Regions from separate parts of the Rhizobium sp. ZX09 genome, predicted to be linked through region 1. Evidence: predicted binding sites of a transcription regulator. Region 1 holds the regulator's gene; each other region holds the start of a gene.
The links. Region 1 encodes LexA, which represses DNA repair genes until DNA is damaged. Its sites were predicted from a motif close to TGTTCNNNNTGTGTTCNG; they were not measured.

Region 2: dinB (DNA polymerase IV) is a predicted target of LexA. The motif match lies at 5,048-5,065, and genes of this name have one in related genera.
Region 3: BTN45_RS09655 (putative DNA modification/repair radical SAM protein) is a predicted target of LexA. The motif match lies at 8,821-8,838, and genes of this name have one in related genera.

Annotation. Positions count from the first base shown of each region.
Region 1 is NZ_CP031363.1:1,067,093-1,077,961, reverse strand. It holds gene kdsA (3-deoxy-8-phosphooctulonate synthase) at 1-68, opposite strand, end outside; gene BTN45_RS05245 (VOC family protein) at 65-946, opposite strand; gene BTN45_RS05235 (hypothetical protein) at 1,924-2,325, shown strand; gene BTN45_RS26620 (hypothetical protein) at 2,928-3,050, opposite strand; gene BTN45_RS05230 (hypothetical protein) at 3,056-3,478, opposite strand; gene BTN45_RS05225 (RHS repeat-associated core domain-containing protein) at 3,762-4,052, opposite strand; gene lexA (transcriptional repressor LexA) at 4,403-5,125, shown strand; gene BTN45_RS05215 (glutathione S-transferase family protein) at 5,378-6,055, shown strand; gene BTN45_RS05210 (ComEC/Rec2 family competence protein) at 6,075-8,549, opposite strand; gene gltA (citrate synthase) at 8,812-10,101, shown strand; gene lpxB (lipid-A-disaccharide synthase) at 10,225-10,869, opposite strand, start outside.
Region 2 is NZ_CP031364.1:865,695-876,563, reverse strand. It holds gene BTN45_RS18720 (PotD/PotF family extracellular solute-binding protein) at 1-107, opposite strand, end outside; gene fabG (3-oxoacyl-ACP reductase FabG) at 413-1,186, shown strand; gene BTN45_RS18710 (aspartate aminotransferase family protein) at 1,245-2,573, opposite strand; gene BTN45_RS18705 (phosphotransferase enzyme family protein) at 2,583-3,572, opposite strand; gene BTN45_RS18700 (hypothetical protein) at 3,636-3,797, opposite strand; gene dinB (DNA polymerase IV) at 3,931-5,028, opposite strand; gene BTN45_RS18690 (bifunctional aspartate transaminase/aspartate 4-decarboxylase) at 5,447-7,036, opposite strand; gene aspT (aspartate-alanine antiporter) at 7,055-8,740, opposite strand; gene BTN45_RS18680 (hypothetical protein) at 8,869-9,195, shown strand; gene BTN45_RS18675 (methyl-accepting chemotaxis protein) at 9,423-10,869, shown strand, end outside.
Region 3 is NZ_CP031363.1:1,916,366-1,927,234, forward strand. It holds gene BTN45_RS09630 (LytTR family DNA-binding domain-containing protein) at 1-778, shown strand, start outside; gene carB (carbamoyl-phosphate synthase large subunit) at 937-4,425, shown strand; gene BTN45_RS09640 (hypothetical protein) at 4,643-4,846, shown strand; gene BTN45_RS09645 (GGDEF domain-containing protein) at 4,865-6,004, opposite strand; gene BTN45_RS09650 (UdgX family uracil-DNA binding protein) at 6,141-7,583, opposite strand; gene BTN45_RS09655 (putative DNA modification/repair radical SAM protein) at 7,583-8,815, opposite strand; gene greA (transcription elongation factor GreA) at 9,037-9,513, shown strand; gene BTN45_RS09665 (glycosyltransferase family 4 protein) at 9,599-10,654, shown strand; gene BTN45_RS09670 (Lrp/AsnC family transcriptional regulator) at 10,674-10,869, opposite strand, start outside.

The DNA.
Region 1 (10,869 bases):
CTATTGCAAAAGGAAACCTTGCTGGCGCCCTGGCCGGCGGTGACTTTGAGATTGTTCGTGACGCTCATCTTTTTTCCTCGAAGGCGAAATCGACGCCCTGTCCGGGTGCTGCGGGCACCACTAGACGGCCGCCCGCTTCTGCGCTGGACACGCCATTAGCAGCAAGTACCGTCGCTGTCACGGCAAGATCGTCAACGGAAAAGACGACGCCCATGCCGCGCAGACCCTCACCGCTTTTTCCCGAAGCCTTCGGGTCAACGCCAGAAAGGGCGGGTCTTTCACTCAGCCTCACCCTCGCATTGCCGGTTTCGAAAACGACATCACCATCCGGAGACACAACGCCGTTGCAGCCGAAAACCGTTCCGATCAAGTGGGTGTCACTCTGCTTACCGGAACACAGCACGATCTCGCGAAGGCCCAGAACTCCGTTCTGGTGACGTTCCAGTGCAGCGCGGTCCCCCGGCAGTGCCTGCAGGCGCTGACAACTGAAGAGGAAGAAATCCGCAGCAGATCCGCTTGCCGCGAAAGCAAGCCGGAACGCCGCCTCGCCTGACGAGCCGTCCGGCATTTGCATGGGCCGCGAAAATTCAAAGACCTCGCCGGCCGATACGCAAGACGCCACGAAGCTCCGGTGATCGGCACGAACGTCAGCGGTGGAGGCCACAAGGGCAGAAAAACCTTCCTGTCCGTACGATCGCCGGAATGCCTGGTCCCTGCCGGTGAAAACATCGCCTCTCTCGACCGACGCAGTATAGCTGACCCGGTCAGCAATTGTCAGAGGCTCCAGATAGGTGCCATCCCTGAAGAACACACAGGCATTCTCCGTGCCGAAAGGATGGAGAGCCTGTGGCGCGACCGTAAAGCCAAGGACCTTGAGCCGCGCGGCCGCTACCGCAAGGTCCCGAACGGGCAGAACGAGATGATCGATGCGATGCCTGTCAGCCATAAAACTTGCCTTTTTGACGCGCCCCGGCGCAGATGCCGGGTATTGAAGCTGACAAAAGCACGAAGAGCGCCGGGAATGCAAATGACCGGCCTGCGCGTCGATGCCGGTATCGGCAGTGGGCTGAGGTTACCGGGTTTCACCAGTCCTTCGGCTTCACCTGAATGCGGACGGTTTACCAGTTTTCATCCGCCTGCGGATTGTTGGCGAGATCGGCCGCGACCGTTTTTGGATGGCCAGTGACTTCAGGTGTATAGCGCCGGTTAAAGGCGGAAAACGCAAGGTCGGCTGTTGGCCACTGTGCATCTGACCGATATCAGGCGTTTGTATTTTCGCGCGCCACCACACTTCACTATATTTACGACTTCAGCGGCAACATCATCGCGGAATATGACGGCAACGGCGCGCTGGGACGGGAGTGTATCTGGCTTGACGAGAGACCTTTGGCAGTGATTGCAGATGCCGGTACGGAAGCAGCTACAATCTACCAGGTTCATACCGATCATCTCGAACGTCCCATCATGATGACCGACAGCGCAAGAAATTTAGTCTGGCGCGCGACCTACCTGCCTTATGGGGAGGCATACACAATCCTGGGATCGGCCACGCTCGATCAACGCTTCCGGGGCAATGGTTTCAACTGGAATCCGGTTTGCACTACAATTGGCATCGCCACTACGATCCGACGACAGGCCGCTATCTCCAGGCCGATCCTCCTGGGACGCCCGATGGACCAAATAGGTGGACCTATGTAACTAATTCACCTTAGATGGGCGTAGATCCGGACGGGCGCTAAAAAAATCGAAACGGGGGACGATCCTATATTGCCCCGGTGTCAATGGCTATGAATGTGGAGCACGAGATCGTCCTCCGGGGATAAATCCAGAATATCCGAATGTCTGCTATCAATGCCTCTGCCGAATCGGAGAATGGCCATTTTCCAGATTAGCACCAACAATTCCTAATTGATTGGAATTAAAATGAAAGAGATCATTGGCCATGAATTGAGGCTAATGCGAGAGGGGAAAAAACCCCTCTCAATGTTCTACTATATTGAGTCGGTAGGCGATAAGGACCTAATACCCATCGATAACTTCCAGCCATACGTTGATGAGGGATCGATCCTAATGGAGGAATTTACACTTCTAAATCCCGAGCACCCTCGCTTTAGCATGACTTACATTTTCTACAGTCTTCCAGAGGAAGCTTGGCGCATTCCCGCTTTAAAGACAGCCTTGGTTGCCCAACAGGACAATATTCAACGCCCTGATGAGGGTATTGATCGAATTATAGGATTACTACTTGGATACTCTAAAGAAGAAATTGATAAGTGGGTGAGAAAAGAACTGAATTCCGCGACGTCACCAAACTGCAGTCTTTGAAACATAATCCGCCCAAATAGCTATTCCCGGTAATATTTCCAATTGGAATCGATTTGCACTATAATCGACATCGCCATTGCGATCCGAAGAAGGCCGCTTTGTCTAGGCCGACCCTCTTGGATAGCCCGTCTCCGGGTCGTACTCCCGACCGGTGAACGGAACGGTTGTGGCACTGTTTCGACTGCCGTTTCAGGCTGACCATAGCTGTCGTAGCTATATTCGTTCACAACTGATCCGGCATCGTCCGTCGCAGCCCGAACCGAGCCGAAATGGCCGGCATGGACGTAATAAGAAGATGCCGACGGAGCATTCGCGCCGGTCGCGGTTGCCGTGGAAGACGGAACCCCACCCGCTCCGGCAGCCAGTGTGATGCCGGCAAGATCGTCTACGCTATCGGTATGACTGTATCGACGCGGTTCGCTTGCAACACCTGCGCCATCAACGTCAGCTTCGGCCGCAACATGTTAGCCGTCATACAGGAAGCTCCTGAATGATGTTTCCGTTCCGCTCGCATCCTGTCGTCGCTCCCACACCCGACGACCCAGCGCATCGTAACGATAGCTCACCGTCAACTCAACTGTCGCCCCGGTTGAGGCCGAGCCCTATCGGCTTACCAGAACAAGCTCGTCGTAAGCGGAATAGCCATAACGCCAGCTCAATTCGCTCGCCTTGACGGTTTTGCGGATCAGGTTGCCGTTGACGTCATATTCGAACTCGTGCAGCAAACAAGTCAAACAACACCAGACAAACTTTCGACTATTTTAGAATAGTATTTCAATTCTTTTTTATGCGAGAGAAAATATCCGAAATGACTGTCAAGGGGGAACTGATGTCCAGGGTGAAAGTCGACGAATAATGTCCGCAAATCGATCCATCGTTCGAACAACAGAATTGTGCCAGCGTCTTTTCGCATGAATATCTCATTGAATATTTCCATTGCATGCAAAAGAAGTAGTGGATCGCGCCGCCGACGTAAAAATTCCATCAAGTTCGTCAATTTCGACATTTCATATTCAACTGCAGAAGGAAACGCATCTTTAAGCTGAGAGAACAACACTAGAAAATCTGCTGAGCTACAAATTCTCTCATCGACCAAAATTTTTTCGATTTCGCTAGAAATATAAATCTCTAGTTTTCCCATTCTTTGGTTCATATTCGAAATGTCCAATATTGGTATGAGCGCATCTTGCGTTCGACAGGAACAGCCCCTGGCCAAATATATCCAGACTTGCTCACAGTATACGCTTCTGCTTTTCCCCGATACAGTCCCTTTTTGGTCCGCAAGCGATTTCATCATGCATTATTTCATTTGGGCGGCACACGGATCATCCCAAGATGGAGGGAGACCAGGTGATTTATCATCCGGCGGGATCGATCGCGCCAAAACACCACAACCACTTCCCCAACAATCTGCATATCCAGTTGCATCGCTGTGTTCAGCGCATCGGCAAGGGTGTGGATAGCATGCGTTGTGTAGCAATCGTACCACCCACCAGTGCAACTGGCACAGCGAGTGTACTCGCATATTGTCCTGCTGCCGCCATTCCACTCGGATCAGTCCAGTTAGCAGGCGAATTCCAGACATAGCGATAGATGTTAAGGTCACCGGCTTCGAACCAGATCGGATATTCCTGCAGGAAGCGGCCGGTCGAGGGATCGTAGGCGCGTGAACGATAGTGGGATAGGCCCGTCTCCTGATCGTATTCTCGGCCAGCGAAGACAGACAAAAGAAGCTGGGGTTCCAATAAGCTTCCTAATCACGACATCGCAGAGCATTCAATCGTAAGAAGGACCTCAATATATTCCTAGTAATCAGCCACTTAGCTGCTGCGCGAGAACGACGCATTACGGAGGTTTGTCGATACAGCGATTGCCCCCCATTTTTGGGCAAAAACCCAATAGAAACGAACAAATCTTGCGGCTTATCTACCGGGGTTCTTGGGGTGCGATTCCCGTTTTGTTTTCTCGCCCCAAGTTCACGAAATTTTAGGGGATTGCGGAACACATATGGAACATATAGTGTTCGTTCTGTATTTGTTTCGCGACTTCAACGACGATTCTCAAGGGTGTTTTCCTCATGCTCACGCGCAAACAGCAGGAATTGCTTCTCTTCATTCATGAAAGAATGAAAGAGTCCGGCGTGCCGCCCTCCTTCGATGAAATGAAGGACGCACTCGATCTTGCCTCCAAATCCGGCATCCACCGGCTGATCACTGCCCTGGAAGAGCGCGGGTTCATTCGCCGGCTACCTAACAGGGCGCGAGCGCTTGAAGTGATCAAGCTGCCGGAGGCCTATGTGCCCGGCTCGAGGCCGCAACGGGGCTTCTCGCCGAGCGTTATTGAAGGCAGTCTCGGCAAGCCCAAGATGCCCGAGCCCGCCCCTGCTCCCAAGGCGCCTGCGAACGATATAGCAGGCGCGGCAACCGTGCCCGTCATGGGCCGGATCGCTGCCGGTGTGCCGATCTCAGCCATTCAGAACAATACGCATGACGTGGCGGTTCCGGTGGACATGCTTGGCTCGGGTGAACATTACGCGCTTGAGGTCAAGGGCGACTCGATGATTGAGGCCGGCATCTTCGATGGCGATACCGTCATCATTCGCAACGGCAACACCGCCAATCCCGGCGATATCATCGTGGCGCTGGTGGATGACGAGGAAGCGACGCTGAAGCGCTTCCGTCGCAAAGGTGCCTCGATCGCACTTGAAGCCGCAAACCCTGCCTATGAGACCCGCATTTTCGGACCTGATCGGGTTAAAATCCAGGGCAAGCTGGTAGGGCTGATCCGCCGGTATCATTGATGCTGCTGCCGGTCCGGATAAGGCCGGAGCGGTCGATGAGCGATAAACCATGCCTTCAAGATGAACGGCGCGTCATTCCACTCGAGTGATGCGCCTTTTCTTTTTAATGGCGGCGAAGGCGGCTTTGCCAGAGGACGTCGGCAGGGATGGCGCCCCACCCATCAATTGGCGTTATGGGAGCGATGGATTCTTTGCGATATTCCGGGCCGGGCCGCTGGTATAAAAACCCGCTTCACAGTCAGGAGACCCGCAATGTACGATCTTTATATCGCCAACAAGAATTACTCCTCCTGGTCGCTGAGGCCATGGGTCCTGATGCGCACGCTCGGTATCGCCTTCGAGGAGAAACTCGTCCCGTTTGGTGAAGGCGTGTCATTCTCCACCTTTTCCCCAACTGGCAAGGTGCCTTGCCTCGTCGATGATGGCGTGACGATTTGGGAGTCACTCTCGATCGCCGAATATCTTGCCGAACGTCATCAAGGGGTATGGGCAAGCGACAAGCATGCGAGAGCCTGGTCGCGGTCGGCAGCAAGCGAAATGCATGCGGGATTTTCGTCCCTTCGCAATCTCTACCCCATGTCCGTTGGCGTTCGTGTCAGACCGAACGTCAGCGATGCCGGGCTTGCGGCGGATATAAAGCGTGTCGATGCGGTGTGGAGCGAGGGCCTGTCGAATTTCGGCGGTCCCTATCTCGCCGGTCAGAAGTTCACGGCGGTGGATGCCTTCTACTGCCCTGTGGCATTCCGTTTCCAGACGTATGGCGCAGACCTTTCTCCTGCGGCAAAAGCCTATTTTGAGCGACTGCTCGCTCTGCCGTCCATGCGCGAATGGTATGAGGCGGGACTGAAGGAGACCTGGCGTGACGCGGCACATGAAGAGGAGATCGCCGGAATTGGCGAATTGACGATGGATCTACGCGCAAAGGCCTGACGATCCTCGCTGGTGGCGATCATTGCGACGCCGCCAGCAGACGGGTGATCGTTTCAGGCAATTCCCGGTCGAAACGTCCGGTTTTCCAGTCATAATATCGATGTTCACTCCACGGGCGGTTTGCGCCCGCGGTCGACGCCCGTAGCCGACCGACAACGCCGGGCTGATCGCTCCTCGCGAAGTCTATCTCCACGGAACCGATGCGCCGCAATATGTCGCGGTTGAGGAGTAACGCGCCCGAGCGACACTGTGCAAACGACGTTCTGCGGGAAACAATGACGATGTCGGCAATGTCACATGCTTTTCCGGCGAGGCGGCCGTCTTCCAGTACGATGATCCATTCGCCGCTTTCCGCACGCGCCACGCACCAGCGACCTGACTTGCATGTAAAAATTCCAGGCGCTGCATCCTTCAACGCAGCCGCCATGTCTCGTCCCACAGCCTTTATTTCGTCCCGCGTGAGCTTTGATTTCCTGGTGAGTGCGATGCCGGACGCGGTTGGAACGTCTTTTCTGAGGATAACGGGCGCGAGCGGTTTCTCCGGAAGCAGCAGCGCCCTCTGCCACTGGTCATAGATGAAGCCATGCGGCCGGGTTTTTGTGGCGTAAACCTTGTTCTCGTCCAGAAGCGCGACCAGAGAACCGTCTTCATGAACGAGGAGATCGGGCAGATCGCGCTGAGATGTCGCTGCCGAGAGGCCGAAGGCAAGCAGCAAAGGCGGAATGCCCAAAAGCGCAAGGCGGCTGCGCAGCAGGGTCAGCAGCAGGAAGCCAGCCGAGGCGATGCCGATGAACCAGCCATGCGGACGTCCGGTCGCAGCGCTGCCACCCCAGGAGGCGACTTCGTCCGCGACCTCTATGACCAGCGCCATGCCATGGCCCATGACCTTCAGGAATGGCGCGTCGAGCCCGAACGGCATCAGCAGCATGGCAATCAGACCGAAGGGCATGACGATCAGCGACATGAGCGGCGTGGCGGCGAGATTGGCAAAAAGTCCATAGGTGGTGACACGCTGGAAATGTTCGGCAGAATAGATTGCTGTCGAAAGCCCACCGATCAGCGACGTTGTGATAACGCCGCCGATCACGGCACCTGCCGTTTGCGCTACCGTCACCCAAGCCGGTTTTCGCCCCCTAAAAAGACGCTCGCGGTCAATGCGCCATCGGCTCCAGGCCGCATAGGCAGAAACAAGCGCGATCGTTGCGGCAAAAGACATCTGAAAGCTTGGCCCCATCACTTCGGACGGGGACAGCGCCAGTATCACGAGGGCGGAGAGCGCAACATTTCTCAGGCTGAGCGAGGGCTGATCGAAGAGCACCGCAATCAGCATCACCGACATCATCAGCCAGGCCCGCTCGGCGGAAACCGCGAAACCGGAAATCAGATAGTAGCAAAGTGTCATCAGGAGCGCTGCGAAGGCGGATATCTTCTTGACCGGCCATCGCTGGGCGAAGGCTGGGAACAGGCTGAATGCGAGCCTCATGCCGACAAAGAAGATGCCTGATGCCAAAGCCATATTGAGCCCGGATATGGCAACGATATGAGCCAGCCCCGAGACCCGCAGCGCCTCCATGGTTTCCGGCGATATGGCTTGTCTCTCATCGGTGACGATGGATGCGGCGAAGGCACCCGCATCGCCGCCGATCGTCGTGCGAATGCGCTCGGCGATGGCGGCACGCAGGCGATAAAGCCACATGTCGGCCATCTCCAGCCAACCCTCGGCCCCAAGGTCCGCCGTCGCCACCGCCTGGGGCGGCTGATAAAAAAAGCCTGTCGCGCCGATGCCCCGGAAATAGGATGAAAAGGCGAAGTCGTTCAATCCCGGCAAAGCCGGTCCGGACGGTGGAGAGAGCCGTGCCTTGCCGCGTATGGTCGCGCCGATCGGCATGGCGTCGCCGCCACCGCGCGCAAGGAGCGACACCCTCCCCGGCAGACGCGTTAGTGACGGCGCTTCAGTGGAGTGGAGCTGCACCAGATACCGCCAGTCGCCCCGCGCATCCACCTCCCGGCGCACCACCTTGCCGGTGAGCGTGGTGGTGACCGGCGTGTCCAGAAGGATGGTCGCCGCACGGCGGGTTTCCAGTTCCGCAAAAAGCATGCCGAGCAACAAGAGGGCGACAAGGCTGCACGCCCTTCCCACCGTATCAAGGCGGTATCGGTTGAGAAGCGCCAGTGGGGCCGCGACTAAAAATGCGACGATCAGAAGGGGCAAGGAAGGCGCGGTGTCGAGAGAAAACCAGAGGATCGCTCCGAAACCGATGACAACGGGTACGAAAAGAAAATCGTGCCCGAATGCGCGTTCTTCCGTCAGCCAGACGGCAACTTTTCGAGAAACGGAAACGCCGGGTTCGGGCCTGTCGACCAGAGGCGGCAGAACAGGGATCGCGACGGCGCCGGTCCGCTGCAGCGGAAACAGGATATCCACCGTGCCGGGGGCGTTTCCCTGCATCGTTTCGGCATATCCGAAATGCTGTTTTTCCCCTTGACCAAGCATTCTGCGCCGCGCCCCTGCCACACCGTAAACAGGTTTGCAGAGGGACGCCCGAGATTGCAATGCTTTCCTTTAACCGCGCGTTGACCGAGATTGAATTGCTTCGATCGACGAGGCCAAAAGCAACGCATTTGCGTTTGCCGCAATGCACAATTTGACCTTTGGATAGCTTGGCATCTGCGACAGGATCATATAGCTAATCGGTAGACGCTTAACCGCGGGGCGTGTCTCAACGCCCCCACCCGCATGTTTTCGGAGGATCAGTATGACGGAAAAAAGCGCTACAGTGACACTTGGCGACAAACAGGTCGAACTCCCTGTCAGGGAAGGCACGATCGGGCCGAGCGTCGTCGATATCGGCACGCTGTACAAACACACGGGCTCCTTCACTTACGACCCGGGTTTCACGTCGACGGCCTCCTGCGAATCCAAGATCACCTATATCGACGGTGACGAAGGTGTTCTCCTGCACCGTGGCTTCCCGATCGAACAGCTCGCCGAACAGGGCGACTTCTTGGAAACCTGCTATCTGCTGCTTTACGGCGAACTGCCGACGGCTGCACAGAAGAAAGATTTCGATACCCGCGTCACGCGCCACACCATGGTGCACGAGCAGATGAGCCGCTTCTTCACCGGTTACCGTCGCGACGCACATCCGATGGCCGTCATGTGCGGCACGGTCGGCGCTCTCTCGGCCTTTTACCACGACTCGACCGACATCACCGATCCGCATCAGCGCATGGTCGCATCGCTTCGCATGATCGCCAAGATGCCGACGATCGCCGCGATGGCCTACAAGTACCATATCGGCCAGCCCTTCGTTTACCCGAAGAACGATCTGGATTACGCCTCCAACTTCCTGCACATGTGCTTTGCCGTGCCGTGCGAGGAATACAAGGTCGATCCGGTTCTGGCCCGCGCCATGGACCGCATCTTCATTCTGCATGCCGATCACGAACAGAATGCCTCCACCTCCACGGTGCGTCTTGCCGGTTCGTCGGGCGCCAACCCGTTCGCCTGTATTGCGGCCGGCATTGCCTGCCTCTGGGGTCCGGCACACGGCGGCGCCAACGAAGCGGCGCTCAACATGCTCAATGAAATCGGCTCGGTTGACCGCATTCCGGAATATATCGCCCGCGCCAAGGACAAGAACGACCCGTTCCGCCTGATGGGCTTTGGTCACCGCGTCTACAAGAACTACGACCCGCGCGCCAAGATCATGCAGAAGACGATGTATGAAGTGCTGGAAGCCACTGGCAATTCCGACGATCCGATCATGCAGGTCGCGCTGGAACTGGAAAAGATCGCCCTTTCCGACCCGTATTTCGTCGAAAAGAAGCTTTACCCGAATGTCGACTTCTATTCGGGCATCACGCTGAAGGCGCTCGGCTTCCCCACGACCATGTTTACCGTCCTCTTCGCTCTCGCCCGCACGGTTGGCTGGATCGCACAGTGGAACGAAATGATCGAAGATCCGCAGCAGCGCATCGGCCGTCCGCGCCAGCTTTACACGGGTGCCGGCAAACGCGACTACGTTCCGGTTTCCAAGCGTTAATCGGCAAACCACGTCACGTCAAAGGCCGGCGAGTTTTACTCGCCGGCCTTTTTGCTTGCCATTGTGGATTGGGATACACGCGGTGGGACCGGCGGCAACACAGGCCCTGACACAGCCGGGGCTTCAACCTCGCTGTCTGCGGGCGTTCACGACCTCGAGGAGAATAGCCGCGCCGGTTTCGCCGGGCGGGACATCCGTGCGCAGACGTTGCTGCACCAGAGTATAACCTTCGAGCATGGCCTTCCGCTCAATTGTATCGGATGACAGGCGTTCCGCCCAACGCAGCATCGATCCGGCCCTGACCACCTCGTTGAAATACTCCGGGACGACAGCGTAATCGGCAATGAGATTGGGTAGCGCACCCGTCCAGGTCTTCACCCGCTTGCTCAGCATGGTGAAAATCCAGTCGGTCTTGTAGACAGATATGGTCGGCACGCCGGCAAGAGCCAACTCAAGAATGACCGTGCCTGACGCTGCGATAGCCGCATCGGCTTCCGCAAAGGAGTTCCACTTGAAAGCAGGATCGATGCCGATTTCGGGTCTGATTTCCTGCGGCCAAGACGCCGCCAGTTCGCGGATGCGATGTTCCTGACGTGGAACGGTGGGCAGCAGGAACCGCGTCGGACCATTCCGCTCCACAAAAGCCTTCGCCGCGTGCTGGAACGGCTCCATCAGCCTGGTGGTCTCGGTGGAACGCGACCCGGGCAGAAGAAGAATCGTCTTCGGCCGCCCCTCCGCTGGAAGTGGCCGTTCTGCCCGCTTCCGACG
Region 2 (10,869 bases), on a different replicon from region 1:
AGCTCTTTTTCGCGACCCGCAAAAGCGCGGGTCGCGCTTGCCATTGGGCCGGTAAAAGCGGCCGCACCCATCATCTGCATCATGTTGCGTCTGGAGATTTTCATCATAATTGTTCCCCTTTTTCTTGGCCGCTTCCGTGGCTCGTGGATCGCTTATGTTGGAACCTTGTCGTAAAAATGTGTGATTTACAACATCTATTTTCTGCTTCATGGTGCGGAGCGTGATTGGAGCGGTAGCACCCGGAGGCGAACGTGACTTTTGCAAAAACGCAGTGCTAAACTCATAATATTACTGTGCATTTGTTTTGTGCAGGCAGCGCCGGCCGTGTGCCGATGTTTTAATCTGACGCCTCAAATTAAAGCAATAGCAGCACGTGAATTTGTGGAAATTGCAACAAAAAAGTGAGTGGAACATGTTGAAGTCACTGCAAGGGAAAACGGTCATTGTCACCGGCGCAAGCCGGGGGATTGGCAAGGGCATAGCATTGCGTTTCGGGGAGGCCGGCCTGAACGTCCTCGTTGTCTCGCGCAGCCAGGTCGATGCCGACAGAGTGGCATCCGAAATCGGAGCCAATGGCTCGGGATTTGCCGCGGATGTGAGTACAGAGGAGGGCTGCAGGGCGATGGTCGATGCAGCCATAACCCGCTATGGCGGCGTCGCGATCCTCTGCGCCAATGCCGGCATCTTTCCGGCGGCTAAGCTGGGCGAAATGACGGCAGCCGACTTCGACCAGGTGATTTCGACCAATCTTAAAAGCACCTTTCTCAGTGTTTCCGCCGTTTTGCCAGCAATGACGAAGGCTGGCTCAGGCCGTATCATCATAACCTCATCAATTACCGGCCCGATCACTGGATATCCCGGCTGGTCACATTATGGGGCGAGCAAGGCGGGTCAGCTCGGTTTCATGCGCACGGCTGCGATCGAACTGGCGCCAAAGAACATCACGATCAATGCGGTCATGCCGGGCAATATCATGACCGAGGGGCTTGAGGACAACGGCCCAGACTATATCGCCGCGATGGCGGCCTCTGTTCCGTTGCGTCGTCTTGGCGCGCCGGCGGATATTGCGAACGCCGCTCTGTTCTTCGCATCTGAAGAGGCTGCCTACATCACCGGTCAGTCAATTGTTGTCGATGGCGGCCAAACCCTTCCGGAATCGCTCGGAGCGCTCGACGCGATGGGCTGAAACCGGAAGAAGTCCGGGCGACATCGTCGCCCGGTGTACCTGAAAGATTTCAGGCGGCTCAACGCGCGTTCAGGATGCTGTCCAGCGTAGCCGAAAAAAGATCGGCATCCTCATTCGAAAAACACAGTGGCGGGCGGATCTTCAGCGTTGCGCCATACTTGCCTGCTGCCCCGATCAGGATACCGTTTTGTTTCAATTTATTGATCACTGTCGTTGCGAACGCCGTGTCCGGCTCCCCCGTGGCGGGGTCGACAAAATCGAGGCCGATAAAAAGGCCGGCCCCCCGCACGCCGCCGATGACCGGATGTCGGGTTTGTAAGGCCTGGAGCGATTGCTGGAAATGACCACCGACAGCGGCCGAACGTTCGATCAGATTTTCTTCCTCGATCACCCTGAGCACGGCATGGCCAGCGGCGGCCGCCACGGGATTGCCGCCGAAAGTATTGAAGTATCCGGTTTCCTCGCAAAATCTCTGGAGTAAGTCAGGACGCGTTACGACGCCACCCATCGGGAAACCGTTCCCCATTGGCTTGCCCATCGTGACGATATCGGGCGTCACGCCGTGGCGCTCGAAGCCCCAAAGACTGCCTCCCGTCCGGCCAAAACCCGGCTGGACCTCATCGGCGATCAACAGGCCGCCAGCACGGTGCACCACATCTGTCGCCTCCCTGAGAAAGCCGGCAGGATCGGCGTAGATACCGTCGCTTGAGAAGATCGTATCAACGATCAAGGCGGCGAACTTGATGCCGCGCGATTTGAGTTCGTTAATCGCCTGTTCCACAGATGCGGCAAAGCTTGCAGCAACGCTCATGCCGTCACGGGGCGCCGGCGCCGGAATGACCGCCACAAAGGGTGCGGGCTTGCGCTTGCGTAAGGACGAGGGGGAAATCTCGGTCACCAGCGCAGTATTTCCGTGATAGGCTGCTTCGGTGACGACGAAACCTTCGGCGCCAGTTCCGATGCGGGCGATGCGCATGGCAAGATCATTGCTTTCGCTGCCGGTGCAGGTCAGAACCACATTGCTGAGCGCCGCCGGGAATTTTGACAGAAGCTCTTCGCTATAGGACTCGACGACGCGGCTGAGGTAGCGCGTGTGGATGTTGAGTTCGCCAATCTGGCGCGCAACGGCCTCGACCACCCGCGGATGGCAGTGGCCGACCGACGGTACATTGTTGTAGACGTCGAGATATCTGCGTCCGCCGGCGTCATACAGGTAGGCGCCCTGTGCACGCACCATCTCGATCGGCTGCTCGTAAAAGAGCACGGATGACGCTCCAAACGTTGCCTGGCGCTTGGCGACGCGCTGCGCAAGTTCAGCCGGGAAGCCCTCGGCACGGCTTGCATCAAAACGGTTGAGATCTAGAATTTCCTTGGTGGCGACGCTCATCGGCTCTCCTCAACGGTGTTCGGCCAGATAGCGCTCCGCGAGCGCCACGGTGCCATCGGTATAGCCTGTGCCCATGGATTGGGCCGTCGGCGTTTCAGCATGGGAAGCGATCCACGCGGTGAGTTGCATGCGGCGAAGCATGATGAACATCGGCAGGGCCGCCTCATGTTGCTCATCAAGAGCGGTGACGCGCCGATAACCTTCGAGCCAGGCGGCTTTGAGATCGGGGATGAAAGGCTCATGTTCCATGAAGCTGATCGAGGCTGCAAAATCGTAGGCGTACCAGGACAGACCGCAATCATCGAAATCGATCACTCCCAGTCTGCCATTATCGACCAGAAGGTTGGCGGCGCGCATGTCGCAATGAACGAGGCCGAAGCGGTCCTCACCATAGCCGTAGGCGGAGGTCTGGGCTTCGAGCAGCTTGTGCGTTCTCTCTAAAACGGACTTGCCGCCGAGCGTCAGTCCGAGGGCGTCACGCCAGTCACCCCAATAGGCACCGTCCCCCAGAATTCGGTTGAAGCTCCATGTCTTGCGGACGAAGTTCTCCGGTCGCGTCCATCTGCGGCTGTGGGCGTGCAGTTTCGCATTGATTTCACCGAGTGTCCTGTACCAGTGGACAAGGTCGGACTCAGCATCTGGCTCCTTGCCCGCCATATATTCGAAGGCGACGGCATGGCGCAGGCTTTCGCCGTCCGAGAAGACTTGAAGGAGGCTGCCGTCGTTTGCCGTGACTGGCCGCGGCGTAACAACCACCCCATCTTGCCGTAGCGCATCAATCCATGCGAGCTCGGACAGTATCTCTGCTTGGGTATGGTAGTCAGGGCGATGCACACGCACGATCAGATCGCTTCCAGTGGTCTCATCAGCGATACGGAAGGTCGCGTTCTCGGAAATCGTCAGGAGCGTCAGGGTTGCATCCGGCGAGACGCCCCATACTGGTGAGAGGTCCTTGAGGCCTTGTCCCAACCTGGAAAGAAAATCTGTATGATACAACATTTATCGCGCCCGTTTTGATCATGATTGGCAAATCCAACAATATTAATGTTGGAATTGCAACATTTAATCCAAACCCATTGATGTTTTTGGATGTTCAAAGCGGCTGCTCGTCGCGACGTTCGCGACATCATCGGAAGGCTGATGAACATCAGTGGCGTGGTGACGACCGCCCGGCGTCCGGTCGCCATCAGCGGCCGCCTCGGCGCTCCGGGGGCGATCGATCAAGGTCGCCGCTCCGAGGACTCTCGGATACTGCTCTTTCCTCGCTTTGCCTGCGGAGGCAGCGACGCGATCAAGCCAACCCAGCTGACGCGCACGTCGCCTAAATCAACTCAGGCCCCGAAGCACATTCTTCTGATCAAAAACCCAGGCCCAGCTGCGATTGGTCCTCGTCTTCAGCCTCTTTGTCATTGGTGAGCGACGACAGCGTTACCCCAAGGAGCCGGACCGGCCGTTTGAATGGATAGACACCGGCCAGCAGGGTATTGGCCGCGTCTAGAATGTCTTCGGCGTTCGAATAGGGGATGGCAGTTGTCCTGCTCCGCGTCGCCTGGGTGAAGTCGGAATATTTGATTTTCACGGTCACCGTCTTGCCGCTGAAACCCTTGGCCTCGCAATAGGACCAAACCTTTTCGGCAAGTGGCCGGAGTTCCCTGGTTGCGAGCTTGAGGTCATCGATGTCCGCGGTAAATGTATCTTCCGCGCCGACCGACTTACGCACCCGGTCCGGCCTGACCTGCCGCTCATCGATGCCACGGGCGATGCCATAGAAGTACGGACCTGACTTTCCGAAATGCTCAACCAGAAACGGCAGGGATTTTGCTTTCAGATCCGCTCCGGTCTCGATACCAAGCCGGTGCATCTTTTCCGCCGTAGCCGGGCCGACGCCATGGAATTTCTTGACTGCGAGCTGTTCGACAAAGGCCGGACCGTTCTTCGGCGTAATCACCGCCTGACCGTTCGGCTTGTTCAGATCGGACGCCATTTTGGCCAGGAACTTGTTATAGGAGATGCCGGCCGAAGCGTTCAGCCCGGTCACCGCCTTGATCCGGGCGCGGATTTCCAGAGCGATTTCAGTGGCAATTGGCATATCCTTGAGATTTTCGGTGACGTCGAGATAGGCCTCGTCGAGCGACAGAGGTTCGATGAGCGGCGTATATTCCGCAAAAATCTCGCGTATCTGCTGGGAGACGGCGCGGTAGACTTCAAATCGTGGTTTCACGAAGATCAAATCAGGGCATTTTCGAGCCGCCGTGACCGACGGCATTGCCGAGCGCACCCCAAATTCCCGTGCCTCGTAACTTGCTGCTGCAACGACGCCACGGGCAGCCGCTCCGCCAACAGCGAGGGGTTTGCCACGCAGTTCAGGATTGTCGCGCTGCTCAACCGAAGCGTAGAAGGCATCCATGTCGACATGGATGATTTTTCTGACGGCTGAGGCGGTGGTGAGGTCCATTGCAACCAAGTTGGCTGGGAGAAACGAAACAAGAACATAACAGCTTGCGACGTGACATCCAAGTCACCATTCGCAGTTCGGCTCATAATGGTGTTGCCGGAACGGAAGCGACGTCGTCTGGTTACGACGGGTTTCAGAACCCATACATTGCCGAAATCGGTCAGGGCGGCATCCCAGGAGGCGCGGACAAATTTGCGAGGATCGTGTGCCGTGCAATTCACTCTCCTTATGGCGTGTCCATGCTGTGAGGTTAAGATTCAGTTTGGCGGCGTGCCGATGAACCTGTTCATGATCACGATTGGCACGACATAGCCGTTGTCCACCATGAGGATCCGCGAGAGCACTCTTACACTCTTTTGATCATCAGGGTGATCGGCGACAGAGGCGTCCCGCCATCTGGACGATGGCAGGAAGCGCGTTATCGATGCGTTTGCTGGAATTTCGCGTAGTACTCGTCAGCCATCTTACGGAGCGATCGGCCAATCGCCGCGTACTCGTACTCGTTGAGATTGGCAAGCGACGCCCGACCAGAAGGGTGCTGGGTTCCAAAGCCGCGTCCCGGCAGCAAAACGATTCCGGTCTCATCGGCAATTCTGAACAGCAACTCGTTCGGCGAAAATTCGTGTCTGACCCATGCTGCAAACTCGTCGCCAAAAAGCCGGCGGGAAATCTTCTCAAGATCCAGCAAGGTATAATAATCGACCGAATTTTCGTCGTCGGGAGTGTCCAGGCCGAGCTCAGCGTAGAGGGCTGCCTGTCTACGCCGGATAAGTCGCTTCAGTGTTTTCTTGTAGTTGTCGTTTTCGTCCATAAGCGCGAATAACGAAAACAGCACCGTTTGGACCTGCTGAGGCGTTGAGAGCCCTGCGGTGTGATTGAGCGCCACGGTACGGCTGTCAGCAACCAAGCGGTCGATAAACCTCAATGCGGAAACGTCTGTGACAATCGATGAATACCGCCTGTCGAGCGACGCTTTGTCTTCCTCCGGCAAGTTCCTGATCGCTTGATCGATCACGTTGTCCCGTCTTAATGCGATGGTTCCCAGCCGCCAACCCGTAGCGCCGAAGTATTTCGAGTAAGAGTAGACCAGGATCGTGTTTTTTGGGCAGACGGAGAACAGCGATTTGAAGTCGTCCGCGAAAGTCCCGTAGACGTCGTCGGTTAGTATCATCAAGTCTGGCCGATGATTGTCGACGATGTCGGCGATCTTTTCCAGGCTCCGTTGATCGAGCTTTACCGATGGAGGGTTGCTTGGGTTGATGCAGAAAAAGATCTTGATCGAGGGGTCTTTAAGCTTTTCGAGTTCGGAGTCCGGATACTGCCAGCCAGCCTCTGGGTCCGCACTGATCGAAACCTCTTCAAGCCCGTATGCGTCCAGTTGTGGAATCTCGATATACGGCGTGAACACAGGCATACCGATAGCCACCTTGTCCGATTTTTTGATCAGACGGTTTTTCTGCAGCGTGTCAAAAACATACGTCATTGCTGCCGTTCCGCCCTCAGTGGCAAAAACGTCTATATCCTGGGGCGATATTTGTCCGCCGATCATCTCTTTCGCCAAATACTGACGGACAATCTGTTCACTGACACGCAGCATGCGCGGCGGAACAGGATAGTTGCAGCCCAATATGCCTTCCACCATCTCGTGGAGGAAATCGGAAGCGGAAAGTCCGAGCTGGTCACGCACGTAACTTATGGCGCGACCAAGAAACACGACGCCTTCCTGGTCTCGATTGTCTGAGACGAAGCGTTCGAATCGCGCTTCGATGCCTTCTATGCGCGGTAAGCCACCTAGGTGCTGCTCCATGTAGGAGTATGAAAGCTCTGATTCCGCAACAGCGAATAGGCCGAGCCTGAAAAAGCCTCGCCGGGGCAGGGTTGCCAGAAAATTCGGGTTGCCGCGTCCCGCGTTCAGCATTTGTTTTTCTTTTTTCGTGGACGCCAGTTTGATGAGCTCGTCTTTGAGTTCGAAGGGGCTGAGTTTTGCGAACTGACTGTAATCGTTCATACTTCTCTCTCCTGTCTGTTAAACGAGTGCCACCACGAGTGGGCCCAGCAACGTCAGGAAAACGTTGGCAAGTGCATACGTTATGGCAAAAGGGGTCGTGGGAATGGAGTTTCCCGCTTTATCGAGGATTTCTCCGAAGGCGGGATTGGCGCTTCGAGATCCACTCAGAGCACCAGCGAAAACCGCGACGTTGTCGTACTTTAGAAGGTAGCGACCGACGAGCATTGTTATCAACAGCGGGAGCACCGTGACAACGACGCCTATCGCAAATATCGAAAGACCACTTTCGGCGACGGTGTGTACCGCTTGTTGACCTGACTGTAGGCCGACCACGGCCACGAACCCTGCCAAACCGAGATCTCTCAGGAGAGTTGATGCGGGTGTTGGCATGTTGCCAAGCGTCATATTGCGGCTGCGATACCAGCCAAATACGAGACCGGCGAGCAAAGCCCCGCCGCCCGCGCCAAGCGTCAGTGGGACCGAACCGATCCTCAACACGAGAAGACCAACCAGCAGGCCGATGGCCACACCAAACCCGTGGTATACGAAGTCTGTCTTGTCACTGGGAGTTATGACGTTGCCAACTTTGTTCGAGAGGCGCTGTAAATCCTCCTGTACTCCGTGCACGGTCACTATGTCGCCGGCACGTATAACGGTATCGTTGGTCAATTCCAGTTTCACACCGGCCCGAGTTACCTGGATCACGTAGATCCCATGGCGCAGGTCTTTGCTTCGCTCCAATATCCGAGCGACGGTTTGGTCGGCGAAGTCCCTGTCTTTTACGACGATGTCGCGCGTTGTGACCACGAGTTCCAGGCCTTCCGCCGCGGCCACCTCCCTGCCGATCAGGTTTTCAATACCGACGACGCCCGCACGACGTCCGACTATCAGCACAAGATCACCGTTCTGCAGACGAAGCTCGGGTTCAACGCCAACCAGAGCGCTGCCGCGTTTCACGCGTTCGATCGTGATGGGCCCTTTTGTCGACAGTGCTTCCAATTCGGCAATGCTTTTCCCAGCCGCACCCTCGACCCTGAATATCCGTCCGACGAGGTCCGGAAGGGCAGGTGCTTCACCGACGCCATATACTCGGGCGCCCTTGAGCATCTCTGCTTCCGCTTTCACGGCGTCATCCCGTATCCCCCGTTTCATGAACCAGGGAAGAATATTCACGCAGACGATGATCGCTCCAAAAGAACCAAATATGTAGGTGACCGCGTAACCGATCGCGACGTTCGCCTGGAGCCTCTGCGTCTCATCGGCGGCAAGGCCAAGTTTTTCAATAGCGGAGCTCGCCGTTCCGATAATGGCCGATTGTGTCAGTCCCCCGGCAGCAATCCCCGCGGCGATGCCCTTGTCAAGGCCTGTCAATTTTGCGAGCACGACCACGGTGGCAAGACCGCTGATCGCAAGAACCGCAGCCAAGATGATCTCTCGTATAGATTGTTTTCCCAAGGAGCGGAAAAACTGCGGCCCGCTTTCAAAACCGACCGCGTATATGAAGAGGGCAAAGAGAACGGATTTGATCCCATTGTCGATTTGAACTCCCACCTGGCTTATCACGACCGCTACGAGAAGGGAGCCCGCGACGCCTCCGAGCTGAAACCTGCCGAACTGGACCTTTCCGATCCAATAGCCAAAAGCCAGAGATAAAAAGAGCGCGATTTCAGGGGATTGGCGGAAAATTTCGGCAACGAACGACATTCGACATCCTCTCAAGATGTGTAATCAAGCGTACAAACCGGCCGGGCTAGAGCTACGCGCATGACGAGCAAATTGTCTAGGGAATGCCCTGCAAAAATCCCCTTCAGGAAGATCGTGGTTACCAAAACATGACGGCTAAGCGGTCTGTGCTACCAAATGCAGCTATCGAGACACAGGAAAACGTATCAGAAAGTATTTTAGCAACCAAAAGTTCCATGGCCTGTTCGTTTCGCGAAGCGATTAAACAACATCATCGACTGATGGCGAGCGAAAAGACTGACCTGAAATGGCGTGAGCCTCTTAGAGCGGCAGTTCATTTCGAGATGCGGAAGGAAGAAACCAAGGCCCTTGAAAGTAGCCGAGACAAGTGGGCACCCCGTCGGAACCACGCAACTGGCCCATTGGCCAAAATCGCGGCTTTGAAAGCGCTCTTCTTTTCCACGATCAAAGTTTAAAGGCGGCCGGCTTTCACATTGCCGGTGGAATTTTGAGTGAAGGTTTGTATCACGCGCAGTCCATAGAATATTTGCGCCGACAGCTCTAATTAAAGATAGGACAGCGCGAATGTTATTGTTCCATCCGAGACATCAGATTTCTCGGAGACACCGTAGATAATTGTTGTGACAGATAATTAAGAATAACGGGGTATTATTTTCCAAGGCCGAACCTTGGGAACAGTGTCATGGCATCCATTCAGCAGAAGATCATCTTTGCGGGCGTGGCAATATTTGCAATAGCCGGGGGCACCGCCGGGGTGGGGATATGGTCGGCATCGACGCTGACGCACAACTCTGAAAACGTAACCCGATCGGCTCAGATCCTCCGCAACCATATGCAGGCGGACATGATGCATGACGCCCTGCGCGCAGATGTGTTTGCGTCTCTCCTTGCTTCCAATCCAGCGGCCGGCGTCGCATTCGACAGCGTCAAGGCCGATCTTTCAGAACACGTTGAGTCATTTCTCAAAATGATTGCCGCCAACAAAGCGCTTGCAACGGATGCGGCCACCCAGACGGTACTGGCCGGGGTCGAGAAACCCTTGCTCGCCTACATTGATAGTGCGAACAAGATCGTCGGTACGGCAGAAAAGGATCCGATCGTCGCCCTGGCGGCATTGCCCGATTTTATGAAGCAGTTCTCAGCCTTGGAAACCGCCATGGAGGAGACGGGCGACCAGATAGAGCAAGTGTCGGAATCTATCTCCGCCGAAAGCGCCCAGACAGCCGCTGCCATGCAGGATGTGCTGCAAGCTCTTCTCGGCCTGGCAGGATTGTTTTCGATCTTGCTCTTTGTCCTGTTCCGCCGCACCGTGAGCAAACCCATCCTCGCGCTCTCTGCCGACATGACAAGGCTGGCTGACGGTGAGACCAACATCACCTGCGCGGGCACCGGACGGAAAGACGAGATCGGGACGATGGCGGCGGCTGTCGAGGTCTTCCGCAAGGCGGCAATCGTCAACAGGCAGCTGGAGGAGGATGCGGAGCGTGCACGCGGGCAAGCCGAAGCTGACAGGCTCGAGGCGCAGCAGCAGGCTGAGGCCGATGCCGCAGAACGGCTGCAGGTGGCGGTATCCGGTCTTGCCAATGGTCTCAAAAGACTGTCCTCCGGTGACCTTTCCTTCCAGCTCGATGAGCCTTTCGCTCCGGATTTCGAAGCCCTCAGGCATGACTTCAACACGTCACTGAAGCAACTGGGTAGGACGCTGAGCGCGATTTCCGAGAGCATTACGGTCATCGACAACGGCACGCGGGAGATCGCATCCGGTGCCAACGACCTCTCGCGTCGAACGGAGCAGCAGGCTGCCTCGCTGGAGGAAACTGCTGCTGCCCTTGATGAGATCACCGCCAATGTGACCAATGCCAGCAGACGGACAGAGGAGGCACGCGGTGCGGCGACGGAGGCCGATCAGAGCGCTTCCCGCTCGGCTGCAGTGGTCAGCCAGGCTGAGGAAGCCATGCAGCGGATCGAGAATTCCGCGCAGCAGATTTCCAATATTATCGGTGTGATCGATGAGATCGCCTTCCAGACCAATCTTCTGGCTTTGAATGCCGGCGTGGAAGCTGCCCGGGCCGGCGACGCCGGCAAGGGTTTTGCGGTCGTTGCACAGGAGGTGCGCGAGCTGGCGCAAC
Region 3 (10,869 bases), 850 kb from region 1:
CGCCGTTCTGCAATCGCGCAGGCTGTGGCTGACATTCCTTGCGGTACTGGCGATCTTCATCGTGACCGGGCCCTTCGGAACGAGCGAAACCATGAGCTTCGCCGACCGGTTGCTTTACTGGACAATCATTCAGGCCGGCGCCTGGATATTTGCCATATCCTTTTCCATCATCGCCAACAGCATCCTTGCCGGCCGCATCGAAAATATGCTGGCGCGCATGATGATCGGCTCGCTGACGGCCGCCTTGCCGATCGGGCTCTTGCTTACCATCACAAACGGGGTCTTTTCCGGCAGGGAAATGGGTTTCGGCCCCTTTTTGCAGAGCAGCCTGTCCTCCCTGCCTCTCTGCGCCATCTTCTGCCTGCTGAGTTATCTCACCGCCTGCCAGTCGTTCGAGACGACGGCCAATGCCTCTACGGTCAGAGACGAAGACATCAAACACGCTAAGGGCCTCGCACCGCTGCTGGAGCGGCTTCCACCGCAAAAGCGTGGCGAACTGCTGCGGCTCTCAGTACAGGACCATTATACCGAAATCGTCACCACGCGCGGGCGTCAACTCGTCCTCTTGCGTTTTGCCGATGCGCTGAAGGAGATTGGCGAGACGCAGGGCTTGCAGGTGCACCGCTCCCACTGGATTGCCGATACGAATGTCGTCGCGCTGCGTAAACAGACAGGCCGTCTGCTTCTCATGACAAGGGACGGCACAGAAATTCCCGTCAGCCGCTCCTATACCGCGGCGGTACAGGCCCGTTTTGCCGCGCTTGCCCCTGCCCGTTAAGAGTTTCTGTCGATTCCGGAATTTATGGGGTTCCGTTCTCAAAAACATTTGCCTATAAGCCGCTTCTAGCCTGAAAACATTTGAATTGCGCTCCCCGGCCGGTGATCTTCCACCCTGGCCGGTGTTTTGCGCAACCGAAAAGCGGAACGAGAGAGCCCATGCCGAAGCGCCAAGATATCAAGTCCATCCTCATCATCGGCGCGGGACCGATCGTTATCGGTCAGGCATGTGAATTCGATTACTCCGGCACGCAGGCCTGTAAGGCGCTGAAGGAAGAAGGTTACCGGGTCATTCTGGTCAACTCCAACCCGGCGACGATCATGACCGATCCGGGTCTCGCGGACGCCACCTACGTCGAGCCGATCACCCCTGAAGTCGTGGCCAAGATCATTGCAAAGGAGCGTCCCGACGCGCTGCTGCCGACCATGGGCGGCCAGACCGCGCTCAACACCGCGCTTTCTCTCAAGCGCATGGGCGTTCTCGACCGCTACAATGTCGAAATGATCGGCGCGAAGCCCGAAGCCATCGACATGGCTGAAGACCGGGCCCTCTTCCGCGAAGCCATGGCCCGCATCGGCCTTGAAACCCCGCGCTCGATGCTCGCCAACGCCACGGAAATCAAGGATGCAGACCGCAAGAAGCATGAAGCTGCGCGGGCGGAACTGAAGGGCAAGCTCTCCGGCCCCGAACTCGACAAGGCGCTGGACGACCTCGAAAACCAGTGGAACCTCGGCGAAACCGACCGCAAGCAGCGTTACATGGCCCACGCCATGGCCATTGCCGCCCAGGCCATCGATCATGTCGGCCTGCCCGCCATCATCCGCCCGTCGTTTACGCTGGGCGGCACGGGCGGCGGCATTGCCTATAACCGCTCGGAATTCTTCGACATCGTCTCCGGCGGCCTCGACGCCTCGCCGACGACGGAAGTTCTGGTCGAAGAATCGGTTCTGGGCTGGAAGGAGTATGAGATGGAAGTCGTCCGCGACACCGCGGACAACTGCATCATCATCTGCTCCATCGAAAACATCGATCCGATGGGCGTCCACACCGGTGACTCCATCACTGTTGCGCCAGCGTTGACGCTGACCGACAAGGAATACCAGATCATGCGCAACGCCTCGATTGCGGTGCTGCGTGAGATCGGCGTCGAGACCGGCGGCTCCAACGTGCAGTTCGCCGTCAACCCGAAGGACGGCCGCCTCGTCGTCATCGAAATGAACCCGCGCGTGTCGCGCTCCTCTGCGCTGGCTTCCAAGGCAACCGGCTTCCCGATCGCCAAGATCGCCGCCAAACTGGCCATCGGCTACACGCTGGACGAACTCGAAAACGACATCACCGGCGGCGCCACCCCGGCATCGTTCGAACCGTCCATCGACTACGTCGTCACCAAGATCCCGCGTTTCGCCTTCGAGAAGTTCCCGGGCGCGTCGCCGATCCTCACCACCGCGATGAAGTCGGTCGGTGAAGTCATGGCCATCGGCCGTACCTTTGCGGAATCCCTGCAGAAGGCGCTGCGCGGTCTCGAAACCGGCCTTACCGGTCTCGATGAAATCGAAATTCCCGGTTACGAAGAGGGCGAAGGCTCCAAGAACGCGATCCGTGCTGCCATCGGCACGCCGACGCCGGATCGCCTGCGCATGGTCGCCCAGGCGCTGCGCATGGGCATGAGCGAAGAGGAAGTCCACGAGAACTCGAAGATCGACCCCTGGTTCATCGCGCAGTTCAAGGCCATCGTCGACACGGAAGCCCGCATCCGCGAGCACGGCCTGCCGCAGGATGCCGAGAACCTGCGCATGCTGAAGGCCATGGGCTTCTCCGATGCCCGCCTCGCCAGCCTGACCTCCAAGCGTCCAAAGGAAGTGGCCGAACTGCGCAACAGCCTGAACGTCCGCCCGGTATTCAAGCGCATCGACACCTGCGCCGCCGAATTCGCCTCGCCGACCGCCTACATGTATTCGACCTATGAAATACCCTTCGTCGGCGCCGCCCGCTCTGAAGCGCAGGTCTCCGACCGCAAGAAGGTCGTCATCCTCGGCGGCGGCCCGAACCGTATCGGCCAGGGCATCGAGTTCGATTATTGCTGCTGCCACGCAGCCTTCGCGCTGAAGGATGCCGGCTTTGAAGCGATCATGATCAACTGCAACCCGGAAACGGTGTCCACCGACTACGACACTTCCGACCGCCTCTATTTCGAGCCGCTGACAGCCGAAGACGTGATCGAGATCATGCGCGCCGAACAGGAAAAGGGTGAACTCGTCGGCGTCATCGTGCAGTTCGGTGGCCAGACGCCGCTGAAGCTTGCAGAAGCGCTGGAAAAGAACGGTATCCCGATCCTCGGCACCGCGCCTGACATGATCGACCTTGCCGAAGACCGCGACCGCTTCCAGAAGCTCTTGATGAAGCTCGATCTCGCCCAGCCGAACAATGGCATCGCCTATTCGGTCGAGCAGGCCCGCCTCGTCGCGTCTGAAATCGGCTTCCCGCTGGTGGTTCGCCCGTCCTACGTTCTGGGTGGCCGCGCCATGCAGATCATCCATTCGGAAGGCCAGCTCCAGACCTACCTGCTCGACACGGTTCCGGGTCTCGTACCCGAGGATATCAAGCAGCGTTACCCGAACGACAAGACCGGCCAGATCAACACCCTGCTCGGCAAGAACCCGCTGCTGTTCGACAGCTACCTGACCAACGCCGTTGAAGTGGACGTCGACGCGCTGTGCGATGGCGAAAACGTCTTCGTATCCGGCATCATGGAGCACATCGAAGAGGCTGGCATCCACTCGGGCGACTCGGCCTGCTCGCTGCCTTCGCGTTCGCTCAGCAAGGAAACGCTCGACGAACTGGAGCGCCAGACGACGGCGCTTGCCAAGGCGCTCAAGGTTGGCGGCCTGATGAACGTTCAATACGCCATCAAGGACGGCACCATCTACGTTCTCGAAGTCAACCCGCGCGCTTCGCGTACCGTGCCTTTCGTCGCGAAAACAATCGGCGCGCCGATCGCCAAGATCGCCGCCCGCGTCATGGCGGGCGAGAAGCTCGATCCGGCGATTGCCGCTTACGGCGAGAAGCCTGATCCGCGTAACCTCAAGCACATTGCCGTCAAGGAAGCCGTCTTCCCCTTCGCGCGCTTCCCCGGCGTCGACATTCTGCTCGGACCGGAAATGCGCTCGACCGGTGAAGTCATCGGCCTCGACACTGATTTCGCGCTCGCCTTCGCCAAGAGCCAGCTCGGCGCCGGTGTTGACCTGCCGCGCTCCGGCGCGGTCTTCGTCTCGGTCCGTGATGAGGACAAGGAAGGCGTTCTGCCCGCCATCCGCATTCTCGTGGAAAGCGGCTTCAGAGTGCTGGCCACCGGCGGCACCCAGCGTTTCCTTGCCGAAAAAGGCATCAACGCCGAAAAGATCAACAAGGTGCAGGAAGGCCGTCCGCATATCGAGGACGCAATCCGCAACCGTCAGGTCCAGCTCGTCATCAACACCACCGACAGCAACAAGGCGATTTCAGACAGCAAGTCTCTGCGCCGCGCAACGTTGATGCAGAAGGTGCCCTATTACACGACGATGGCAGGCGCCGAAGCAGCCGCCCTTGCCATCAAGGCGCTGAAGGCCGGCAATCTGGAAGTGAAGCCGCTGCAGAGCTACTTCAACTAAGAGATCAGCAAGAAAGCACAACGAACTGAATGAACGCCGGAACGCCGCGAACCACCAGGTTGGCGGCGTTTCTCATTGCGTAATACACCTGCAATCCAACGCCGGTATCAAAAAAACATCATTCCCACCCACAGGCCGATGACGATTTTTCCCTGTCCCGAGAATTCTCCGCCATCGCCGATCACCCAGTTCCTGAACCCGCATCTGGAGCAAAAGCATGACTGGACGACCGCCCGGCCCGATCCGTGTAGCTTTCCCACTGCGCATCGAACCGGTGATTTTGAATGCTGTCCGCCAGACTGCGAGCGACGAGCTGCGCAGCATTAACGCGCAGATCGAAATTCTTCTGAAAGAAGCCCTTAGGCAGCGTGAGCGAGAGGTAGGCCATGACACGGGCCAAAAATCGAACGAGAGCGAATAGCATCTGAAACGGCAGGCTTTAAGCCGCCAGTGCTTCCCGGACGCAGTTGCGGCCTTCGCTCTTGGCGCGGTACAGCGCGCGGTCGGCCATGTCGGCCAGCGTCTGGAGATCACAGTGTATCTCGCCGCTTGTCGCAATGCCGATGCTGATTGTCACACCGACACGCAGCCCGCCGCAGTCCACCTCTTTCAAAGCAACCGCGTTGCGAATGCGCTCGCCTATCATTGACGCCTTTTGGCTTCCTGCGCCGGGCAGGAAGATGATGAATTCCTCGCCGCCATAACGAGCCAGCACGTCGCCACTGCGAATACTGCCGCCGATCCGCTTTGCCACTTCCTGCAGGACGCTGTCACCGACGGAATGGCCGAAGCGGTCGTTGATCGATTTGAAGTGATCGATATCGAGCAGCATTGTCGCATCGGTGGGATCAGGCCTTGTGGGCATCGTCTGAAAGAAGAAGCGCCTGTTCTTCACGCCTGTCAGCGGATCCGTATTGGCAAGGATCAACAGTTTCCGCTCCGAGCGTTCAGCCACCAGCACCATTACGAACAGGGCAATCGCAAAGTTGAGCATAATGATGAGGAAGAACGCATTGACGATGTTGATGGAGGCGAGAGAGGGTGAAAGCACCCCCTTTACCACCAGAAGTGAAATCAGCCCCGAGACGGTGGTGATCGCGCCCAGCGCGATGCGGGAAAGAAGCGGCTCCTTGCGCCAGCCGCTAAACAGCACCACGGCCGCGCCGAGATAGGCGAGCGCCGCACAGCCATTGAACAGCGCAGCGCGCAACGCATTGTTCTCCGCCACCTCATACGCGAGGACAATCCCGAGAACCACGACAAGACAAGTCCCAAGCAGAGTTTTCGGCGATACAAAACGGCCGTCGCTCAACGTTTTCAGGCCAAGCCAGATAAGCGCATAACCCGCAATACCGAATACGATACTGCTCAACCGCCAAAAGGCCGGCGACAACATCTTCCACTCGCCATATCCTGCAAGCGTTGAGCCGACGGCCATTGCCGCAAAGCCCGCGGCGAGAGCGACAGGACCTCGCAGACCGCGATTGGTCAACATCAAATAGATAAAACTCAGTAGCCCTACGATGTAGGAGCATTTTTGCATTAGTATGACTGTTGCAAGGTCAAGTTCACCCAGCATAATACGCCCATATATAAATATTTTTATGCCACATGTAAAATGAATTGAATAAATTTCAATTAAAAATAACAACTAACGATGTGTAAAGCACAGCAAAACGAAGCTTAGATACGACGAAATATATATTTCCAAAATATTATTCAAACGTTCTTACATAAAGCATGTCCCTTTTGAACTTCTTGATTTCCATCTCTCTAGCCTGCTCATCAGGGAGGCGAAGCAGGTAGGATGGGTGCACTGTGACAAAAAGCGTCCGCCCTTCTTGCATTGGCAAGGGACGGCCGCGAATCTCCGAGACTTTTTCTTTGCCGCCGGTCAGCGCATATAGCGCCGTTGCACCCATGGCAACGATCAGCTTCGGCTGAACAAGCGCGACTTCCTGGTTGAGCCACCAGCGGCATTGCTCCACCTCGCCCGCATTCGGGCGCTGATGTATACGCCGTTTGCCGCGCGTTTCGTATTTGAAGTGTTTCACGGCATTGGTAACGTAAAGCCCGCCTCGGTCCACACCGATCTCGCTGAGCGTCCTGTCGAACAGCTGGCCGGCGGGGCCGACAAAAGGTTTTCCGGCCAGATCCTCATGATCGCCCGGCTGCTCGCCGACGACCATGATCTTCGCGTTTTCCGGCCCGTCGCCAAAAACGGTCTGCGTCGCCTTGCAATGCAGGGCACACCGTGTGCAGTGGCGCGCTTCATGCGCCAGCGAAGCAAGCGTCCCACCCGGCAAAGGTCGCTGCTCTTCCCGTGCGGAAGCCGCTGCCTGGAGGCGATGGTGAAACGGCTTCGGTTGGCTCGCCTCCTTCGCCGCCATCTCCAGCACCCGCGCCTCCGCGCCCAGAATCAGGTCAGGGATGAGCTCGGCTTCCGGCAGATTCTTCCAGTATTTCTTCGGCATCTCCGCTGTCATGGCCTTGATCTTCAAGCGGGCCGGGTTGAAAATATTGGCGTAATAGGTTCGCCAGAGATCGTCCGTTTCATCCTTGAGATCAGGCTTGGCGGCAGCCTCCCGTGATGACTGCAGCAGGTTTCCGTCCCATCTGGCGCTGCCCTTCGGCGAGACAATCAACCAGTCCATGTCGGTGAAGCGACGTTGAAAAAACGGAGCCGTACGTTCGATGATGAAATGGTCCGGTTCGAACCACGCCACGAACCGTCGTCGCCCGCCCTGCCCTTGCGGCAATGGCAGCTCCTTAAAACGCACGAAGGCCGTCATCTTGTGATAATCGCGACGGACAGACTTTTCGAGCAGCCGCACATCGGAAACATCCGGATCGGACTTGAACTGCAGCAGGGCCCGATCCCGTTTCAGCCGCCACAATAGCCTGTAGAGCAGCGCGAAACGGCCGGGATCGCTGTGGCAGATGACAGCCTGCGCCAGCGCGACGAATGCGGCAGGTACGGAAACCGGGGCGCCGCCCTCCGTTGGCAATGGCGCACCGGAAAAGTCGAGAAGCCCAAACCCGTCATCCTGCAGCCGCCAGTCGATCTTCTCCGGCGGTATATTGGCCGCAAGCGCCGCGCGCGCAGCATCGCGCCACTCGGTGAAATCCCCCCGCCCCTCCAGCACCGGGCCATACATCACAACAACGACAATTGTTCAGGCTGCGGCGCAAACATCGCGCGCAGATCCGGCCGTTCGATCAGCTTGCCCGGTGTCCATCCCTCCGCGACGATAAAGGCCTTCACCTTTTTGAGAGAAACGCCGAAGCGGGCGATATCTTCCAGCCGCAGGCTGCGGAACTTCCGCGACGAGAGAATCGAGGCGACCGTCTTGGTGCCGAAACCGGGTACACGCAGCAACATTTCGCGATCCGCCGCATTGACGTTTACCGGAAACTGATCGCGATGCTTTAATGCCCAGGCAAGCTTCGGGTCGATGTCAAGATCCAGCATGCCGTTTCCGCCGATAGCGGTTATCTCGCCGATATCGAAACCGTAAAAACGATAAAGCCAGTCCGCCTGATAGAGGCGGTGTTCGCGCATCAGCGGCGGCTTGATGAGTGGCAGGTTCTTCGACGAATCCGGAATTGGGCTGAACGCCGAATAATAGACGCGCCGCAGACCATAGCTTCCATAGAGCCGCGCGCTGGTGGAAAGAATGGTGCTGTCATCGGCACCGTCGGCGCCCACGATCATCTGCGTGCTCTGTCCGGCGGGCGCAAAACGCTTGGTTTTTCGCGTTCTGACGGTAGGCTCGCCCGCCTCCTCGATTTTCAGGCGGATATCGGCCATAGAGCGGCGAATATTGGCGGGCTGCTTTTCCGGCGCAAAACGGCCGATGCCGCTATCGGTGGGCAACTCGATATTGATCGACAACCGATCCGCATAAAGCCCCGCCTCTTCAATCAATTTCGGAGACGCTTCCGGGATGGATTTGAGGTGGATGTATCCACGAAAGCCATGGGTGACCCGCAGTTCACGCGCCACCCGCACCATCTCCTCCATCGTGTGATCGGAAGAACGGATGATACCCGAGGACAAGAACAACCCTTCGATATAGTTGCGCCGGTAAAATTCGAGCGTCAGCCACACCACCTCTTCTGCGGTAAACCGCGCCCGTTCCACATTGCTGGAAGAACGGTTGATGCAATAGGCGCAATCATAGATGCAGAAATTGGTGAGCAGGATTTTCAGGAGCGATATGCAGCGCCCATCCGGCGCATAGGCATGACAGATGCCAGACCCTTCTGTCGAGCCCAATCCGCCTGAGGCTGCAGAGTTCCGTTTCGCCGTCCCGCTCGATGCGCAGGAGGCGTCGTATTTCGCGGCGTCAGAGAGAATGGCCAGCCGTTGCCTGATTGACTTCTTCATAATAACGTTCACTATATGTTCTCTTGAGGATTGTCAATCAGGATATTCAAGTCATTGGAAAGACAAAGAAATATTGATGCCTCAAATTTGCTGGCATTTCGCTGTCGTCTTCTGATATAGTCCGCTCAGTTATGATTTTGGCATGGTTCCGGAGTTCCCCTCCGGAACCTGTTTCTTTTTGTGTCTGCAGGTAAAGCGACCGGAATGCGAAGGATAAAAAAATGGTAGAAAAAGTACCGATGACCCAGGGTGGATTCGTCAAGCTTCAGGAGGAGCTTCGCTGGCGCCAGCAGGAGGAACGCCCCCGCATCATCGAGGCGATTGCGGAAGCGCGCGCCCATGGCGACCTTTCGGAAAACGCCGAGTACCATGCTGCCAAGGAAGCGCAGAGCCATAACGAGGGCCGCATCACGGAACTCGAAGATCTGACGGCGCGCGCTGAAGTCATCGACCTTTCCAAGATGTCGGGTTCGAAGATCAAGTTCGGCGCCACCGTGAAGCTGGTTGACGAAGACAGCGATGAGGAAAAGACGTATCAGATCGTCGGCGACCAGGAAGCCGACGTAAAGGCCGGCCGTATTTCCATCTCTTCGCCGATTGCCCGCGCCCTGATCGGCAAGGAAGTTGGCGACAGCATCGAAGTCAACGCTCCTGGCGGCGCCAAGGGCTACGAGATCCTCGCGGTTCAGTGGGGCTGATTACCCCATGCAATGCGCCCCCCAGCGGGCGCATTGCTTTTGACCTCTTGCTCCCCTGAACCAGCCGCAAAGACGGAAGCCCATCTTGTCCCACGTCAGCCTGAAAGATGTGCAGGTGCTTGCGCCGAATTTCAAACGCAGGCTCTCCGGCGTCACCTCCACCATCGTTCAGCTGATACCGGTGCAGAACCGGCTGGGACAGAAGGTCGCCACCATCGGCCCCGGCCTGCCGCCGCATCTGCCGCATGTGCGTTTCCGCGACCTGTGGCGGCTCTGGCAAGGCGGCCCGTTTGGCGGCCCGCGCATCTGGCATGCCCGCCGCAACCTCGAAATGTTGCCGGGAATTTTCATGCGTGATGTGCTGCGCATGAAGGTGAAGCTTCTCTTCACCTCGGCCGCGCAGAGGCGGCATTCCGCCTATACCCGTTTCCTGATCTCCAGGATGGATGCCGTGGTGGCCACCAACATCCGCTCAGGCTCATTTCTTGAAGTGCCCCATCGCGTTGTCATGCATGGCGTGGATACCGAACTTTTCCATCCGGCAACCGGTCCTGAGGACACGATAGCCGCGACCGGCTTGCCGGGACAATATCTGATCGGCTGCTTCGGGCGGGTCCGCCACCAGAAGGGCACCGATCTTTTCGTGCGTGCCATGATCGAACTTCTGCCCGCCTATCAGCAATGGACAGCTGTGGTTTCAGGCCGCGTGACGGCGGAACACAAGGCTTTTGCCGAAGCCCTTGAAGCAGATGTCAACGCCGCCGGCCTCGCAGATCGTATCGTGTTTCAGGGTGAAGTTGATGACATCAAGCCGTGGTACAGGCGGCTGACGCTCTATGTCGCGCCTTCGCGCAACGAGGGTTTCGGGCTGACTCCGCTTGAAGCAATGGCCTCGGAAACGGCCGTCGTCGCCAGCAATGCCGGTGCCTACGAGGAAATGATCGTCACGGGCGAGACCGGGGCGGTTGTTGAAGCGGGCGACTATGCATCACTGAGGGATGCAATAAAGACCTATCTCGCCGATCCCGCCATGGCCAAAGTCCATGCGAGTACCGGACTTGCGCATGTGCGCAGCACTTTTCCGCTGGAAAAAGAAGCGGCCAGTCTTGGCGAAGTCTATGAGGCGTTGCGGCGGGGGTAATGCGTCGCAAGCCGGAAAATCAGATTTCCACGAGACCGACGCGCTTGACCTGACGGATGGTCAGCATGGTGCGCACCGTATCGACATTCTCATCCGCAGTCAGAACCTCGATGACGAAGTCCTGAAATTCCGTCAGGTTTCTTGCGACGCAATGTAACAGGAAGTCGCTTTCGCCGGATACCATCCAGGCCTGGCGCACGAGAGGCCACCCGGCC